3 regions of the [Pantoea] beijingensis genome follow, and region 3 is predicted to be linked to each of the others. Evidence: predicted binding sites of a transcription regulator. Region 3 holds the regulator's gene; each other region holds the start of a gene.
The links. The regulator Fur, encoded in region 3, represses iron uptake genes when iron is present. The targets are predictions, from matches to a motif close to ATAATAATGAGAACNACTATCAA.

Region 1 (5,467 bases), 550 kb from region 3:
CGCAAACATCCTGGCAGCCAATCGGGGCGGCAGATAAGGAAAATAAAAACTTTCTGCAGCAGGATCTGAAACAGCGTTTGACGCAAGGTCCTTTGAAATGGGATCTGATCGTCACGCTGGCACAGCCTGGTGATGTGAGTAACGATGCATCTAAGGCGTGGCCAGTCGATCGTCAGACGCTGAATGCCGGTACGCTGGTGATCAACTCTGCTGTTGATCAAATGGATGGCCCTTGCAATAACATCAATTATGATCCGCTGATTTTGCCGAATGGTATTGCGGCATCAGACGATCCATTACTGAATGCACGTTCAGCCGCGTATGCTAAATCCTATAATCTCCGCACGCATGAAGAAGCGGCTCATCAGGGAAATCGTTCATGAAAAAGGTTACGCATTTCCATCCGGCGCTGCGCGTTATTCACTGGCTGATGGCCGTCGCGATTCTGGCAATGTTGTTTATTGGTGTGGCGATGGTTTCAACGGTGTCATCACTGCATAGCATGCTGGTAATGATCCATAAGCCTCTGGGAATCATGATTTTGCTGCTGGTTATGATTCGTTTGTGGCTACGCTTTCGCTATGTTACCCCCGCCTTACCCGCTTCGTTATCTGGCTGGCAGCAGGCGCTGGCGCATCTTTCACACGGGGTGCTATATGGACTGATGATTGCTCAGCCGTTGATCGGCTGGGCAATGCTTTCTGCGGCAGGCTATCCGATTACGCTGGGCTCTACCCTGCTGTTACCGCCAATCGTCCCGGTGAATAATGATTGGTACGCCGTACTGCGTTCGCTTCACAGTGTTGTTGCGTTGGCGCTATTTATTGCCGTGTTACTCCACTTAGCCGCTGCGCTTTTCCATGCGCTGCTACTGCGGGACGGTGTGTTCAGCAGCATGGCCGGCACGCGTAAACGTTAGGTACCACAACGTGATGACCGATAGTGAGATCCGTGAAGTAACACCACATCTGCAGCGTTTTGCACTGTGGCTGACGCGTAACCCGCACAGTGCAGAGGATCTGGTTCAGTCTTGTCTGACAAAAGCGCTGATGCGTCAGCATCAGCGTAATGAGCAGCAGAGTCTGCGTGCGTGGCTATTTGCGATCCTGTACCGGCTGTTTATTGATGGTGAGCGGCGGCGCAAGCGTTATCAAAAGCTGTTGACCTTTTTCACCGGCGAGGAGGGCGTCAGCGCGTCAGCCGAAACGCTCGCCATTGTTGATGATACGTTGGCGCAATTCGCCACGTTACCTACCGATTATCGTGCCTTGTTATTGCTGATTAGCGTTGAGGGACTCAGTTATCAGGAGGCAGCAGAAGCGCTGGATATTCCTGTTGGCACGGTGATGTCCCGCCTGTCCCGCGCGCGTAAGCAACTGCATGAAAAGATGGAAGGGAATGCGCCACCCAAGCCTCTGAGGAGATTGAAATGAGCCTACCGCCTAATGAGCAGGATCTACATGCATGGCTGGATGGTGAAGCGGATGCGACGTTATCCCGGCGCATTGAAGATTATCTCGTAGCCCATCCGCAACGAGCCGAAGAGGTGGAGGGATGGCGGCGCGACGCGCAGTTACTGCGTCAGGCCATGCCCCTTCAGCGATTTAGCATGGCGCAATCGGTGCCGCAGCAGTTGCGCCGACGCGTACGGCAGCAGCGGCAATGGAAATTGGCTGGCGCTTTCGCGCTGATAATGACGCTGGGAGTCGGCGGATATTCAGGTTGGCAACTGAAAGATTCCCAGCTTTCCGCACAACGTTTGCCGATGGAAGATGCGGTACAGGCCTATAAGCTTTTTGGGGGAACGGCGCTGGCCAGCTTAGATATCTCTGCCAGCCAACAACAGGTGGTAGGCCAGTGGATGAGCCGCTATTTTATCAACGGTAATGTCCCGCCAAATCTTGAACAGTTTGGTTTCAAACAGTTGGGAGCCCGCCTCATGGCAACTGAACAGGGGCCATCCGCATTAGTGATGTATCAGAATCCGCAGGGGCTACGGGTAGCCTGGTATATACGTCCAATACGCCCGCTCAAACTGCCACATGGTCAACGTCAGGCCGATGAGTTGATCGCGCAATACTGGAGTGATAATCACTATAATTATGCGCTGGTTAGCCCGATGTCTACGCATTCGCAGATTGGCGATTTGCGCAAAGCCGTTGCGCTGTCCAATAGCTAAGCGATTGATATTCTACTACCTGGCTTCGCCGGACCTCTTATCTGGCGCGCTGTCAGCCCGCCTTTCCTCTTGCTTAGTGTAATGATGTGAGATCAGGCGGGCAGACAGACATCAACCCACTGCGCGTTGGTTAATTCTGCCATGTATTGCGGTGAAATACGGACCGCGCTGTGGATTGCTCCAGCGGCAGGCAGTACCTCATCGAAGCTTTTCAGCGAGATATCACAAAATACCTGTAACGGATTTTCAAGCCCAAATGGGCAGACGCCTCCCACGGGGTGACCTGTCCAGTTTACGACTTCGTCGGTAGTGAGCATTCTGGCTTTTGCGCCCAACGTCTCTTTTAGCTTTCGATTATCAAGCCGTGCATCGCCACGCGTGACAACTAAAACTACCTGTTCTTTGACTTTCAGGGAGAGTGTTTTGGCGATTTGTCCTGGTTCAACGTGATGTGCACGTGCAGCCAGAACAACCGTTGCTGTACTTTCCGCCAGCTCAATAATTTCAATCTCAGGGGCGCGATCGGCAAAAAATTGCCGTACAGACTCCAGGCTCATGCTTTTCTCCAGACCATTTGAGGCTGATAAAACTGCCATAATGTCCGTAATCTGTAAACGGAGAAACCGCAGAAAAGTCGAAGGGAAGGGCTGTCGCGCTACACTGGCTTCAGCGTGCAATCACCGCAGCGCTGTATACCCGGCAGACGATAACGCTGGCAGCAGCAGCGACGTTGCATATCACCCCCGCGCGGTATGACGCTGCGATAAAGAGGGTTATCGCAGCCATCAGGGCGTTCCCGGCTAAAAAAAAGTGCGTGTTCCAGCATTATACGCGTATCTTCAGCCAACAGAGGTTCCAATTCTCCCAGGAACCAGTGCATCAGATAACCGATATTGTTCCAAATGAGTCGGGCGTTGATCTCACCTTGTTGCTCAATGGCCTGCGTCACTGGAATCAGATGACGTTGAATCATGCGGTCAATACGCTGGTGTGCATTGAGATAACGGGCACCTTTATCCTCTCGCACGTTAAGCCAGAAAATCGCCGGACGCCCGCTGTCGTGAAATTCAACGTGAAAATGCTGTGGGGAACAGTCAATCGACCGCGTTTCAAACAGCAGGGCCATCATCATTGGCGGCACAACCAAACCGAAATACCACTGAGCCCATAGCGAGTGTAGCGGTTTCGCTTCACGGGGGAGGTTCTGATGCTGGCGATAAATATCATCGGCATAGCGCGTGCTGAGCTGCAGGAATGTTTTGCGCCTGGACCAGTAATCAAGAGTCATACACCGGGCAGGCGCCTCTTCACCCAGTTTGATGGCATCAAGAAAATAAGCACGGTGTTGTCTAAACAGCGTATGCAATGCGGCGCCAAGTGAGCGATCGCTATGCAGAAAGATTAGCGGATATGCGCCGTACTCATGAACCTGACGCGTAATGATTGCCATCGAGCATCCTGTGTGACGTTTAAAAGTTAAATGATAATCATTCTTGATAGTATCGAAGTCAGGCGTGACAGGCAAGGCCAGACGAGGAGGCAACGTGACGCGACTCATTTTCAGGAGAAGAGATTAAGCAGGCTGAAGAATAAAAACTATTCTGCTCAAAATGATTTAACGGTGTGCTATTAATCCTCAATAAACATTATGCTGAGTATTTTCTGAAAATGACGAGCAGGAAATGGCAGAAAAAAGTAGTGGAGGGACCCTCAATCAGCATTGCTCATCATTATTTATCACCTTAATATGCGAAAATAAATTCCGGTTTAGAATAAATATGGGATGCTGAAGCCAATAGCGCGTCTGCATTTTCAGGAAAAAATCCTCGTTTTATTTAGCCGGATGAAACTATTAACAGACTAATCTACTTTAAGTAATAATAGTCGATAAGCCTGGTTAACGGTTTAATTTATGTCAAATCATATCGACAGATTGTGGACTGTTGGGTTCGGCGATAGCCTCATAGCAAATAATCGCGTTTCTACCCTGACTTTTGGCCAGATAAAGCGCGCGATCGGCCTTGGCTAAGGCCTGGTCAAAATCATTTTCAAATAAAGGCGCAATACCGGCACTGATCGTTACATGGGGCGAAACCTGTTCATTAAAGCGGTGGGGGATGGCCAGACCGATTACATACTGACGGATTCGCTCAGCCAGTTTCATCGCCATTGGAGCGTTCACATTCGTCAATAGCACTAAAAATTCCTCGCCACCATAACGGGTTACGATATCGCGTGAGCGTACGGCGTTGCGAATGGCTACCGACACCCGGGCTAGCGCGCGATCGCCCATTGCATGGCCGTAATTATCGTTATATGCCTTAAAGTGATCGATATCCAACAACAGAACAAAGTGGCTTCCTGAATGATTTTTTAGCACGTTTGCTAATCGATTTTTCAAGCCGCGGCGATTATATAATCCGGTAAGAGGATCAAGCATACTGAGATCGCTGAAGGTTTCTTTCTCTTCATTCAACTGGCTCATCAGACGGCGGATAAAACCATCGCTACGGCGTTGCATCAGATGATGCAGTGTGAACCCCAGTAGCGGGAGTGCGATGGTAAACAGCAGCATCAGCAGGTTGTGGCCCTGATCCAGCACCAGGATGGTGATGGCAGGGGGAACGCTATGCAGACAGAATGCCAGCAGATGATCGCCCAATGCGATGGAGCTGACAAAAAAGATACTGATCAAGCTTACCAGCAGATAGCTGCCGTCGAAATAAAACATTAATGAATACTTGAGTGAAATATGCCAGGCCCACAATATGCCAATAATAAAGGCTGCGGCATTTAATAGTGGCAATTTGCTGCGCGACTTTAAAAAGGCCCAAAGTAATAATGCCAGGCTTAGACCGGGGATTAACAATCCGGGCGGCGTGATCTTCATGACGGCATTGTGCGACGGGCCAAACAGGAAAAAAAGTGAAATTGCCGTGTTTAAAAAAAGAAAAAGCATTAGAGATAGCCGATATTTGCTATGAAGCAATTCATCGTAAGATTGTACTTTCATTTTTTATACTCTTGGCTACCCTGAAATATCAAGGCACTATTCAAAGATGTTCTATTTATTATTCATCCAGGAATAACTCAGCTTATTATACTCACCCTATTTCAGGCAGCACCGGTGCTGCCCGTGTTCAATAGCCTCAATCATCTGGCGCTGTAAGTTGATGCCATGGCCAGCGCGAGTGTGGTTCAGACGAGTAAGCAGGTTTATCTCTTACTCGGCCATATTGAGGCTGCTCGAATCCGCCCGAATTGAAGGGGACATATTTTTTTAGTTTA
Region 2 (5,467 bases), 1.7 Mb from region 3:
AAAGATACTCCTGCTGAGCGTCACGCCAGCGATGAAGAACCGTTTGCTGCACTGGCGTTCAAAATCGCAACTGACCCGTTTGTGGGTAACCTGACGTTCTTCCGTGTTTATTCCGGTGTAGTTAACTCTGGTGATACCGTAGTTAACTCCGTGAAAGCGGCACGTGAGCGTTTCGGTCGTATCGTTCAGATGCATGCTAACAAACGTGAAGAGATCAAAGAAGTTCGCGCAGGCGACATCGCGGCAGCTATCGGTCTGAAAGACGTAACTACCGGTGATACCCTGTGTGATCCAGACCATGTGATCATTCTGGAGCGTATGGAATTCCCTGAACCGGTAATTTCAATCGCCGTTGAGCCGAAAACCAAAGCTGACCAGGAAAAAATGGGTCTGGCTCTGGGTCGTCTGGCGAAAGAAGATCCATCATTCCGCGTATGGACTGATGAAGAATCTAACCAGACTATCATCGCCGGTATGGGTGAGCTGCACCTTGACATCATCGTTGACCGTATGAAGCGTGAATTCAACGTTGAAGCGAATGTCGGTAAACCACAGGTTGCTTATCGTGAAGCGATTCGCGCGAAAGTTACCGATATCGAAGGTAAACACGCCAAGCAGTCTGGTGGTCGTGGTCAGTACGGTCATGTTGTTATCGATATGTACCCACTGGAGCCGGGCTCAAATCCGAAAGGCTACGAGTTTGTCAACGACATCAAAGGTGGTGTAATTCCTGGCGAATACATCCCTGCCGTTGATAAAGGCATTCAGGAGCAGTTGAAATCTGGTCCACTGGCGGGTTACCCGGTAGTTGACATGGGTATTCGTTTACATTTCGGTTCTTACCATGATGTTGACTCCTCCGAACTGGCGTTTAAACTGGCGGCATCTATCGCCTTTAAAGATGGCTTTAAGAAAGCAAAACCTGTGCTGCTTGAGCCAATTATGAAGGTTGAAGTTGAAACGCCTGAAGAGAATACCGGTGACGTGATCGGCGACCTTAGCCGCCGTCGTGGTATGCTGCGTGGTCAAGAATCCAACGTTACTGGCGTTGTGATTCACGCTGAAGTTCCGCTGTCCGAAATGTTCGGATATGCAACTCAGCTGCGTTCTCTGACCAAAGGTCGTGCATCTTACTCCATGGAATTCCTGAAGTACGATGATGCGCCGAACAACGTTGCTCAGGCCGTAATCGAAGCCCGTGGCAAATAAGTCCCGAGTTTAAATAATTGATCCCGTGCTCTCCTCCCACAAGGAGAGCACAGAAAGTAAGGAATATCGTCGTGGCTAAAGAGAAATTTGAACGTAACAAACCGCACGTCAACGTAGGTACTATCGGCCACGTTGACCATGGTAAAACTACCCTGACTGCTGCTATCACTACCGTTCTGGCTAAAACCTACGGTGGTTCTGCTCGTGCATTCGACCAGATCGATAACGCGCCTGAAGAAAAAGCTCGTGGTATCACCATCAACACGTCTCACGTTGAATATGACACCCCAAGCCGCCACTATGCGCACGTTGACTGCCCGGGACACGCCGACTACGTCAAAAACATGATCACCGGTGCTGCACAGATGGACGGCGCAATCCTGGTTGTTGCTGCAACTGACGGCCCGATGCCTCAGACCCGTGAGCACATCCTGCTGGGTCGCCAGGTTGGCGTTCCTTACATCATCGTGTTCCTGAACAAATGTGACATGGTTGATGATGAAGAGCTGCTGGAACTGGTTGAGATGGAAGTACGTGACCTGCTGTCACAGTACGATTTCCCAGGCGATGATACGCCAATCGTTCACGGTTCTGCACTGAAAGCGCTGGAAGGCGATGCACAGTGGGAAGAGAAAATCATCGAACTGGCAGGTTACCTGGATTCTTACATCCCTGAGCCAGAGCGTGCGATTGATAAGCCGTTCCTGCTGCCAATCGAAGACGTATTCTCCATCTCCGGTCGTGGTACCGTTGTTACCGGTCGCGTAGAGCGCGGTATCGTTAAAGTGGGTGAAGAAGTTGAAATCGTTGGTATCAAAGCAACCGTAAAATCAACCTGTACTGGCGTTGAAATGTTCCGCAAACTGCTGGACGAAGGCCGTGCCGGTGAGAACGTTGGTGTTCTGCTGCGTGGTATCAAACGTGAAGAAATCGAACGTGGTCAGGTTCTGGCTAAGCCAGGCTCAATCAAGCCACATACTCAGTTCGAGTCCGAAGTTTATATCCTGAGCAAGGATGAAGGCGGCCGTCATACTCCGTTCTTCAAAGGCTACCGTCCACAGTTCTACTTCCGTACAACTGACGTGACCGGTACCATCGAACTGCCAGAAGGCGTGGAAATGGTAATGCCAGGCGACAACATCAAAATGGTTGTTACCCTGATCCACCCAATTGCAATGGACGACGGTCTGCGTTTCGCAATCCGCGAAGGTGGTCGTACCGTTGGTGCAGGTGTTGTTGCTAAAGTTATCGCTTAATCGCTGATAATTGGTAATAAACCGTACAAAAAAGAGCGCCTTGGCGCTCTTTTTTACTTTCTATGCCTTACTCTTTTCCTCTCATCGCTATATCAGCCGAATACGCTTTTACACTCAATGTAATGTCAGATTTATGCGTTCAAGGCCCTTTTCAAAAAGGTGGTAGCCGGATGCTCCTTGCACCAGTAAATCCAGTACGTGCTCAGGAGCGGTTACCCGCACACCACCGAGTAAACTCACAGAATAGGGGGCAAAGGCTTCTGGTAATAATGGCGTAGTTGGGCCTACGATAGCGACCGATGTGCCAGTTTTCGCCAGGCGCAACAAGGAATCGAGTGTGCCATTCAAAAGTGTTGTGGCAGTAATGATAAGAATATCGGCGGTAGGAATAACGGTGGGTGCCTGATCTGCTGGGACGTAGTACGTCAGTTCACTAGTTTTAAACACTGACGGATCCTTCTCCAAAACCTTGAAGGAGATGCCTTGCTTACGTAACTGGTGAATATAAGGATAAAAAGCCCCCACCATCACTACGTGTTGACCTGGCGAAGGGGACAAGGTAAGGATGGCATCGCCAGAAGTCGTGGCTGCGACTAACTCATCTCCTCTCATTTGCCAGATGGTTTCGATTAATGCGTTCAGTGTGGCAATTGCCACCGTACGTCGCAGCGGTTTTGGTGAGCCGAGATCCTCAAGGCATGTTTCGACCGGGAGCCCTCTGAGACGGCCCGCTCCCGGTAACGCATTTGCTGAACTGGAGCAACAGACTGCAGCGGATATCTCTTTCACGGGTGTTGCGCAGAGACCAGCACAACGATTACTAAGTTGAACCCCAGTAAAAAATACACCGACTACAGCCTCCTTGATCGTAAGAGATGAGAGTATTTCTGATGTTTGCTGGCAAGCAATCAACTTGAGTTGTTGTAAAAGCGTCAATTCAGTTTGCACAGGAGTCCTTCCTTATTAAAGAGATAGCATCTCAATGTCCTTTCACACCGTTCAGATTACGCCATTATATTATGTTGGGAAGCAGGTATGTGTCGAAAATGTGACCTGATACAGCGGGTAATGTAGCCAATGAAGTATTGAAATGCTAATGGTTATCATTTATATTCTTGTTGTGGAAAGTTTCCGGGATGTTGATATGTATATTTGTCTGTGTAATGCCGTTAGTGATAAAACAATCCGTGAAGCGGTGCGCCGCTATCAGCCAAAGTCTATCCAGCATTTGCGTCAAATTATCCCCGTAGGCAAACAATGCGGCAAATGCATCCGCGCTACACGCGAGATTATGGACGAAGAGTTACAATGCCTACCGCAATATAAAGAAATAGCATGAAATTTCATGTAGTTAACTTGTATTGCAATACCCCTGAATCGTATGCAAATCGGGCTGAAAGGCTCGTTTGTGTCCCTGTGTTTCCAGTGATATCTCTGTTTATCGCGTTTTATTGACAGACCGGTTACCTGCGTCACGCGTTATTTAGAGCATATATCCCTTATTTTCGTCCTGTCTTTTGACTTCTTCCTCAGTGCATCTACGCTGTTATTAACTGGAAGCGGAGGAAACAAAATGAAGGGCGATAGTAAAATCATAAATCATCTCAACAAATTACTGGGGAATGAGCTGGTGGCGATTAACCAGTATTTCCTGCATGCGCGGATGTTCAAAAATTGGGGGCTGATGCGGCTAAACGACGTTGAGTATCATGAATCAATTGATGAAATGAAGCATGCAGATAGGTATATCGAACGCATCTTATTCCTTGAAGGCATTCCAAATCTGCAGGACTTGGGCCGGCTTCGTATTGGTGAGGATGTAGAGGAAATGCTAAAGTCTGACTTGGCGCTGGAGTTGGAGGGTGCAAAGGATCTCCGCGAAGCGATTGCCTGGGCAGATAAAGTTCACGATTATGTCAGCCGTGACATGATGATCGAAATCTTGGCCGATGAAGAGCATCATATCGATTTTCTTGAAACCGAGCTGGAGTTGATTCAGAAAATAGGCATTCAAAATTACCTGCAATCGCAAATCACATCAGAATAGTCAGCCAAAACACATCATAATGTTGTGCCGTGAAAACCAACCATCCCGCGACTGCCAGATAGGGGCCAAAAGGTTGCTGGATGGTTTTTTGCGTCTGCGCCCTTGCAGCCGAGTATAACCAGCCTGCGATGCCAAAGACGGCGGCCAGCGCCGCAATTAACGGCAGTGCTAATATGCCAGTCCATGCACCAAGCGCGGCAAAAAGCTTTGCATCACCCAAGCCCAGCCCCTGCTGCTTACGGCACAAAAAATAAATGAATGAAATCGATAAAAAACTGAGATAACCGGCTGCTGCTCCTGTTACCGACCCAGACCAGTTTGCCGGGGAGCGTTGAAGTTGGAAAAGCATCCCACTGATAAGTAAGGGGAGCGTTAACACGTCGGGTAAGAGAAGATGCCGACGATCAATTTCACTTAGCACTAGCAGCATTATACTGAGTAAAAGCAACCAGAAAAATAGGGAAGGGGAATCCGTTATTCCATCTGCTACGATAAAAACCAAGGCAGTGAACAGCTCGACCAAAAAGAGTGTCGCTGGAATACTGTGCCCACAATGACGACAGCAGCCACGCAGCTTTAACCAGCTATAGAGTGGGATCAGGTCTCTAGGGGATAATGTTGTTTTACAAAATGAGCAATGAGAGGCCGGCCAGCTTATCTGCGCAAACCAGTTACGTGCACTGCATCCGGGAATATAGCGTGTAATCACTAAGGCCAGGAAACTACCGGTGGTAGCACCCGCTATAAATTCAACGATAACTCTTATCCACTCATCCATAAGTTCCTCCTGACTCCCGTTAGCATAAAGCCGTCGTTCTCTCTTGGGCTACATAAAAATGAGTCGGAAGACGATATTGCGGAATGTTACGCAACTCAAATGTCAGATATGGTCATTACACGCAACCAACTCGGGGGAGGCCAAAAATCTGTGAAGTTATCGGATAAATAAGTGGTT
Region 3 (5,467 bases):
GTACAGATTATTGTGGGTACACGCGCTGAAACTATTGCTAGCGCAATGAAAGCCGTACTGGCGAAAGGCCCTGTGGCGGCAACGGCAAAAACGGCAAGCGCTGAACCTTCCGTCAATGCTCAACCGCAGGCCGTTACTAATGTGTCGAAAGGCATTATCGCAACGCTGGTTGCTCCGGTTAGTGGTGAAATTGTTGCTATTGAAGCAGTCCCTGATGAAGCTTTTGCCAGTAAGGCTGTAGGTGATGGCCTGGCGATTAGCCCCACCAGCAGTACCGTCGTCGCGCCGATTGCCGGCACCGTAGTAAAAATATTCAACACTAACCATGCTTTTTGTCTGGAAACGGATAACGGTGTGGAAATTGTGGTGCATATGGGGCTGGATACGGTCGCGTTAAGCGGCAAAGGCTTCACTCGCCTGATTGAAGAAGGTGCCAGCGTGACTGCAGGTCAGCCAGTGCTGGACATGGATCTGGCATTTCTGAGCGCTAACGCTCGGTCGATGATCAGCCCGGTTGTTGTCAGCAATATTGATGATTTCAGCGGCTTGAACATACTGGCTAGCGGCACTGTCGTGGCAGGAGAGACCAAATTGTACGAAATTAAAGGCTAATCAGGTGGGTATTTTGTACGAACCATGTAGCAAATATTATCCAGGGCACGTTCTGGATAATTGAGGTTACAGGGGGCTTACAAGCACATATCGGCCGGAATGCGATCGGGGCAGGAGACTATTCCTGCCCTTTTTTATGTGATTCCGGTAACAAACGGTTGTTTCCCTTCCTCGCTTTGTGGATCATACTCCGTTACTTCGTGGTTCAAATCATCAGACATTTAGTGTTGAGGGAATTGAGATGAGTGAGGCAGAGGCCCGCCCAACTAACTTTATTCGTCAGATTATTGACGAAGATTTGGCGAACGGTAAGCACGCCAGCGTGCATACCCGTTTTCCGCCGGAGCCAAACGGCTATCTGCACATCGGTCACGCAAAATCGATCTGCCTGAACTTTGGTATCGCACAAGATTATCAAGGCCAGTGCAACCTGCGTTTTGACGATACAAACCCGGTCAAAGAAGACATTGAGTTTGTTGAGTCCATCAAAAATGACGTGCAGTGGCTAGGTTTCCAGTGGAGTGGCAACATCCGTTATTCCTCTGATTACTTTGACCAACTGCATCATTACGCGCTCGAACTGATCAACAAAGGACTTGCCTACGTTGATGAATTGACGCCCGAACAAATCCGTGAATACCGTGGAACGCTAACATCGCCGGGTAAAAATAGTCCTCACCGCGATCGTTCACCGGAAGAGAACCTGGCACTGTTTGAAAAAATGCGTAACGGCGAGTTTGCGGAAGGTGCCGCATGTCTGCGCGCAAAAATTGATATGGCCTCTAACTTTATTGTGATGCGCGATCCCGTGTTGTATCGCATTAAGTTTGCTGAGCATCATCAGACCGGGAATAAATGGTGCATCTATCCGATGTATGATTTTACCCACTGTATCTCTGATGCGTTGGAAGGCATTACGCATTCACTGTGTACGCTGGAATTCCAGGATAACCGCCGTCTGTACGATTGGGTGCTGGACAACATTACTATTCCTGCACATCCGCGTCAGTACGAGTTTTCCCGGCTCAATCTTGAATATGCCATCATGTCGAAGCGTAAGCTTAACCTGCTGGTTACGGAGAAAGTGGTCGAAGGGTGGGACGATCCTCGCATGCTGACCGTTTCCGGTCTGCGCCGCCGCGGTTATACCGCGTCTTCGATTCGTGAGTTCTGCCGTCGCATTGGTATCACTAAGCAGGATAACATCGTCGAAATGGCTTCGCTGGAATCCTGTATCCGCGATGACCTGAATGAGAACGCGCCACGTGCGATGGCGGTGCTGGATCCGGTTAAACTGGTACTGGAGAATTTGCCTGCGGGTCATGAAGAACTACTGACCATGCCAAACCACCCCAACAAGCCGGAAATGGGCACCCGTGTGGTCCCTTTCAGTCGTGAGATCTATATCGATCGTGCTGATTTTCGTGAAGAGGCGAATAAGCAGTATAAGCGTCTGGTGCTAGGTAAAGAAGTTCGCCTGCGTAATGCCTATGTGATTAAAGCTGAGCGCGTCGCGAAGGACGAAGAGGGTAATATCACATGTCTGTACTGCACCTGTGATGTGGATACGCTGAGTAAAGATCCTGCGGATGGACGCAAGGTCAAAGGTGTTATTCACTGGGTCTCCGCGGTGCATGCGTTACCGGCTGAGTTCCGTCTGTATGATCGCCTGTTTAGTGTCCCGAATCCGGCAGCGGCTGATGACTTTCTATCGACGATTAACCCGCAATCACTGGTTATTCAGCAGGGGTTCGTTGAATCCGGGTTACAGAAGGCAGAGGCAAGCGCACCTTACCAGTTTGAGCGTGAAGGGTATTTCTGCATAGATAGCCGATACTCTTCAGCGAATGCACTGGTGTTCAACCGTACCGTTGGACTGCGTGATACCTGGGCAAAAATCGAGGGTTAAACCGCGTAGCCCGGCGTATGAAGGAGCGACAAGGTTCGCTCCTTTTTTTTGGGGTAAATAATGCCAATGACTAAAACGCGTTGCAGAATAGCGTCGCCATTTGGCGATGGTTGCAGGCCGACATTGCGTCTGCGAGCAGAAAAGACGTTGAAATGTCCGTAATTCACTCAGCAGGCATAAAAAAACCGATGAACAGTCATCGGTTTTTTGCATCACGTCATGTTGTGCTTTTTATCGTGCAACGTTTCATCTTCGCGACAATCGCCCAATGCACAGTGTCCGTATAAATACAGGCTGTGGTTGGTTAGCTTGATGCCGTGCCGCGTTGCGATTTCGCGCTGGCGCGTTTCAATCGACTCATCACTAAACTCAATCACTTTACCGCAATCCAGGCAAATCAGATGATCGTGATGGTGTTGTTGAGTTAATTCAAAAACGGATTTTCCGCCTTCGAAGTTATGGCGGGTAACGATCCCTGCGTCATCAAATTGGTTGAGCACGCGGTATACAGTGGCCAGACCAATTTCTTCGCCCATATCAATCAGGCGTTTGTATAAGTCCTCCGCACTGACGTGATGGCCCTCAGGTTCCTGAAGCACTTCCAGAATCTTGAGTCTGGGAAGCGTGACTTTCAGGCCGGCCTTTTTTAATGCGGTATTGTTGTCAGTCATGCGGATATTGTCCTGTTACTTTGCTAGTCACAATGTGGCTGAAAAGCCCTGAACATCAGTCGACGCAGTATAGATTGCGTCTCATTATAGAACTGATGCGTCTAAATGGAAACCGTGGGGAAAGCGTGAAACTGCCAGTGGATATATGCTGCGTCCGGGGAGTTCATGCTGGAGCCCCACCCATAAGGGCGATTTTGCCTGCCATGTTGAACCAGAATCTACTGGTGCAGCAGCGATTACTCTCCAGGCGGCGACCGCCGCGATCAAAGAGAAAGGCGAACATTGTCCTGACAGGGCTTATCACTCGTTTTTGCAATGACATCATCACGCCCGGGTCCAGGCTGTCTGCGCCAGTAATCCTGCTGGGCAGGCTGTGTTGCTATCCTGCAAACATCCTCTGTTTACAAGAAAAGCACTACGACCAATGTGGGGCATTCTACAGATTTGCCGCCGAAAGTTACAAAAATGTAGCTATTATTTCTATAGGAAAAACCAGTTATTCAATGTGAGATAGCGCCCACATTGCGCCGGGAAGGTTACGCTTCGATGATTTCCTGCAGGTGGAGTTCATCAAAAATTTGCTTCACCCAACTGTCAACACGCTCGTTGGTGAGTTCCGGTTGGCGATCTTCGTCAATGGCCAATCCGAGGAAATGCGTATCATCAGCCAGGCCTTTAGACGCTTCAAAATGGTAACCCGCCGTTGGCCAGTGACCGACGATAACGGCGCCATTGGGTTCAATAATATCGCGGATAGTGCCCATCGCGTCGCAGAAATACTCGGCATAATCTTCCTGATCGCCACAGCCAAACAGACCAACCAGTTTGCCGTTAAAGTCGATCTCTTCCAGCGTGGGGAAAAAGTCGTCCCAGTCGCACTGTGCTTCACCGTAATACCAGGTCGGAATACCCAGCAGTAGGATATCAAAGGCTTCAAGATCTTCTTTGGTACTCTTGGCAATATCATGAACTTCAGCAACCTCTTTACCGAGCTGCTTCTGAATCATCTTTGCAATGTTTTCCGTATTGCCAGTATCGCTGCCAAAGAATATGCCTACGATTGCCATGAGTTTAATAACCTCTTGAAACTTAATGATATGATGAATGCTATTGCTACACAGTTATCGGCAATGATAGCAGACTGGGCTGAAGCGCGGAACTTGAAATGCCGTTGGTTTTGTCGCTTTGTGCGCTCAGACGGATGGTTTATGTGCTGGATTGTCTGGTCAGACTCCCGTTGTTTGGCCACTCAGCTGCGCGAGAATCATCTCTTCAATCAATTCACTGCGACTCATATTACGCTGCTCAGCCATCTCATTTAATGCATCAACGGCATCGCTATTCATTTTTAGTTCGACACGGCGTAGCCCGCGCACTTTGTCACGCTTTAGCTGGTTACGTTTGTTGATACGTAACTGTTCATCACGCGTAAGCGGATTCGTTTTAGGTCGTCCCGGTCGGCGCTCGTCTGCAAATAGATCGAGCGTCGTGCGGTCCGTATTCTCTTTTGCCATAGAATCGTAATATTGAAGCGGAGTTGAGACTAAATGAGCCGGTTACCACAGACGCATTTCCTGCGACGCTGGTCTGGCTACTGACCGTTTGCTGACGTTTACGTCAGTCGACCGCGAAAGAAAATGCCTGCGGCAAAATTTTAGCGCGCCATCATACCCCAGCGAAAGTCGCCGCGACAATCATTTCACGGTACGGGCAACTAATTGCTTTTAAAGTACAAAAAAACGGCGAATGGCGCGCAAAACGGCATCAGGTTTCTCGGCATGTACCCAGTGCCCGGCCCCGGCGATCACATGCGCGCGCGCTTGAGGGAACTGACTCAGGAGCGCCTTGCGGTGGATATCATCAAGATAAGGTGATTGCTCGCCGCGAATAAACAGGGCAGGGCCTTGCCAGGCGGGGATGACTTCCCAGCCGGATATCGTCGCGTAATTATCCCACAGTGCAGGCACGTTAAAACGCCATTCTCCTTCGTGGAAAGATTTTAACAGAAACTGAATAATACCTTCTTCATGGATATATCCGCGCATGACTTCCGCAGCCTCAGAACGCCGGACGACTCCCGCATCCGTCACTGCGTTAACTCCCGCAAAAATGGTGTCGTGTCTACGCGTGTTGTAATCCACTGGCGCGATATCGATTAATGTCAACTGCTCAATACGATCGGCCGCCAGTGCGCTCATCGTCATCGCGATTTTTCCGCCCATCGAATGGCCGATGACGGAAACCTTGCCGATGCCGTGGGCATCCAGCGTCTCCA

Region 1: fhuF (siderophore-iron reductase FhuF) is a predicted target of Fur. The motif match lies at 3,660-3,682, and genes of this name have one in related genera.
Region 2: bfd (bacterioferritin-associated ferredoxin) is a predicted target of Fur. The motif match lies at 3,556-3,578, and genes of this name have one in related genera.

The regions. Positions count from the first base shown of each region.
Region 1 covers NZ_CP071409.1:3,337,815-3,343,281, reverse strand. Annotated here, with positions in the region: gene J1C60_RS15135 (catalase family peroxidase) at 1-383, shown strand, start outside; gene J1C60_RS15130 (cytochrome b) at 380-919, shown strand; gene J1C60_RS15125 (RNA polymerase sigma factor) at 933-1,433, shown strand; gene J1C60_RS15120 (anti-sigma factor family protein) at 1,430-2,179, shown strand; gene J1C60_RS15115 (YbaK/EbsC family protein) at 2,272-2,736, opposite strand; gene fhuF (siderophore-iron reductase FhuF) at 2,835-3,629, opposite strand; gene J1C60_RS15105 (GGDEF domain-containing protein) at 4,095-5,192, opposite strand.
Region 2 covers NZ_CP071409.1:403,681-409,147, forward strand. Annotated here, with positions in the region: gene fusA (elongation factor G) at 1-1,209, shown strand, start outside; gene tuf (elongation factor Tu) at 1,281-2,465, shown strand; gene J1C60_RS01760 (DUF364 domain-containing protein) at 2,580-3,413, opposite strand; gene bfd (bacterioferritin-associated ferredoxin) at 3,610-3,804, shown strand; gene bfr (bacterioferritin) at 4,039-4,512, shown strand; gene J1C60_RS01775 (prepilin peptidase) at 4,499-5,290, opposite strand.
Region 3 covers NZ_CP071409.1:2,783,769-2,789,235, reverse strand. Annotated here, with positions in the region: gene nagE (N-acetylglucosamine-specific PTS transporter subunit IIBC) at 1-612, shown strand, start outside; gene glnS (glutamine--tRNA ligase) at 854-2,521, shown strand; gene fur (ferric iron uptake transcriptional regulator) at 2,734-3,192, opposite strand; gene fldA (flavodoxin FldA) at 3,729-4,259, opposite strand; gene ybfE (LexA regulated protein) at 4,419-4,706, opposite strand; gene ybfF (esterase) at 4,917-5,467, opposite strand, start outside.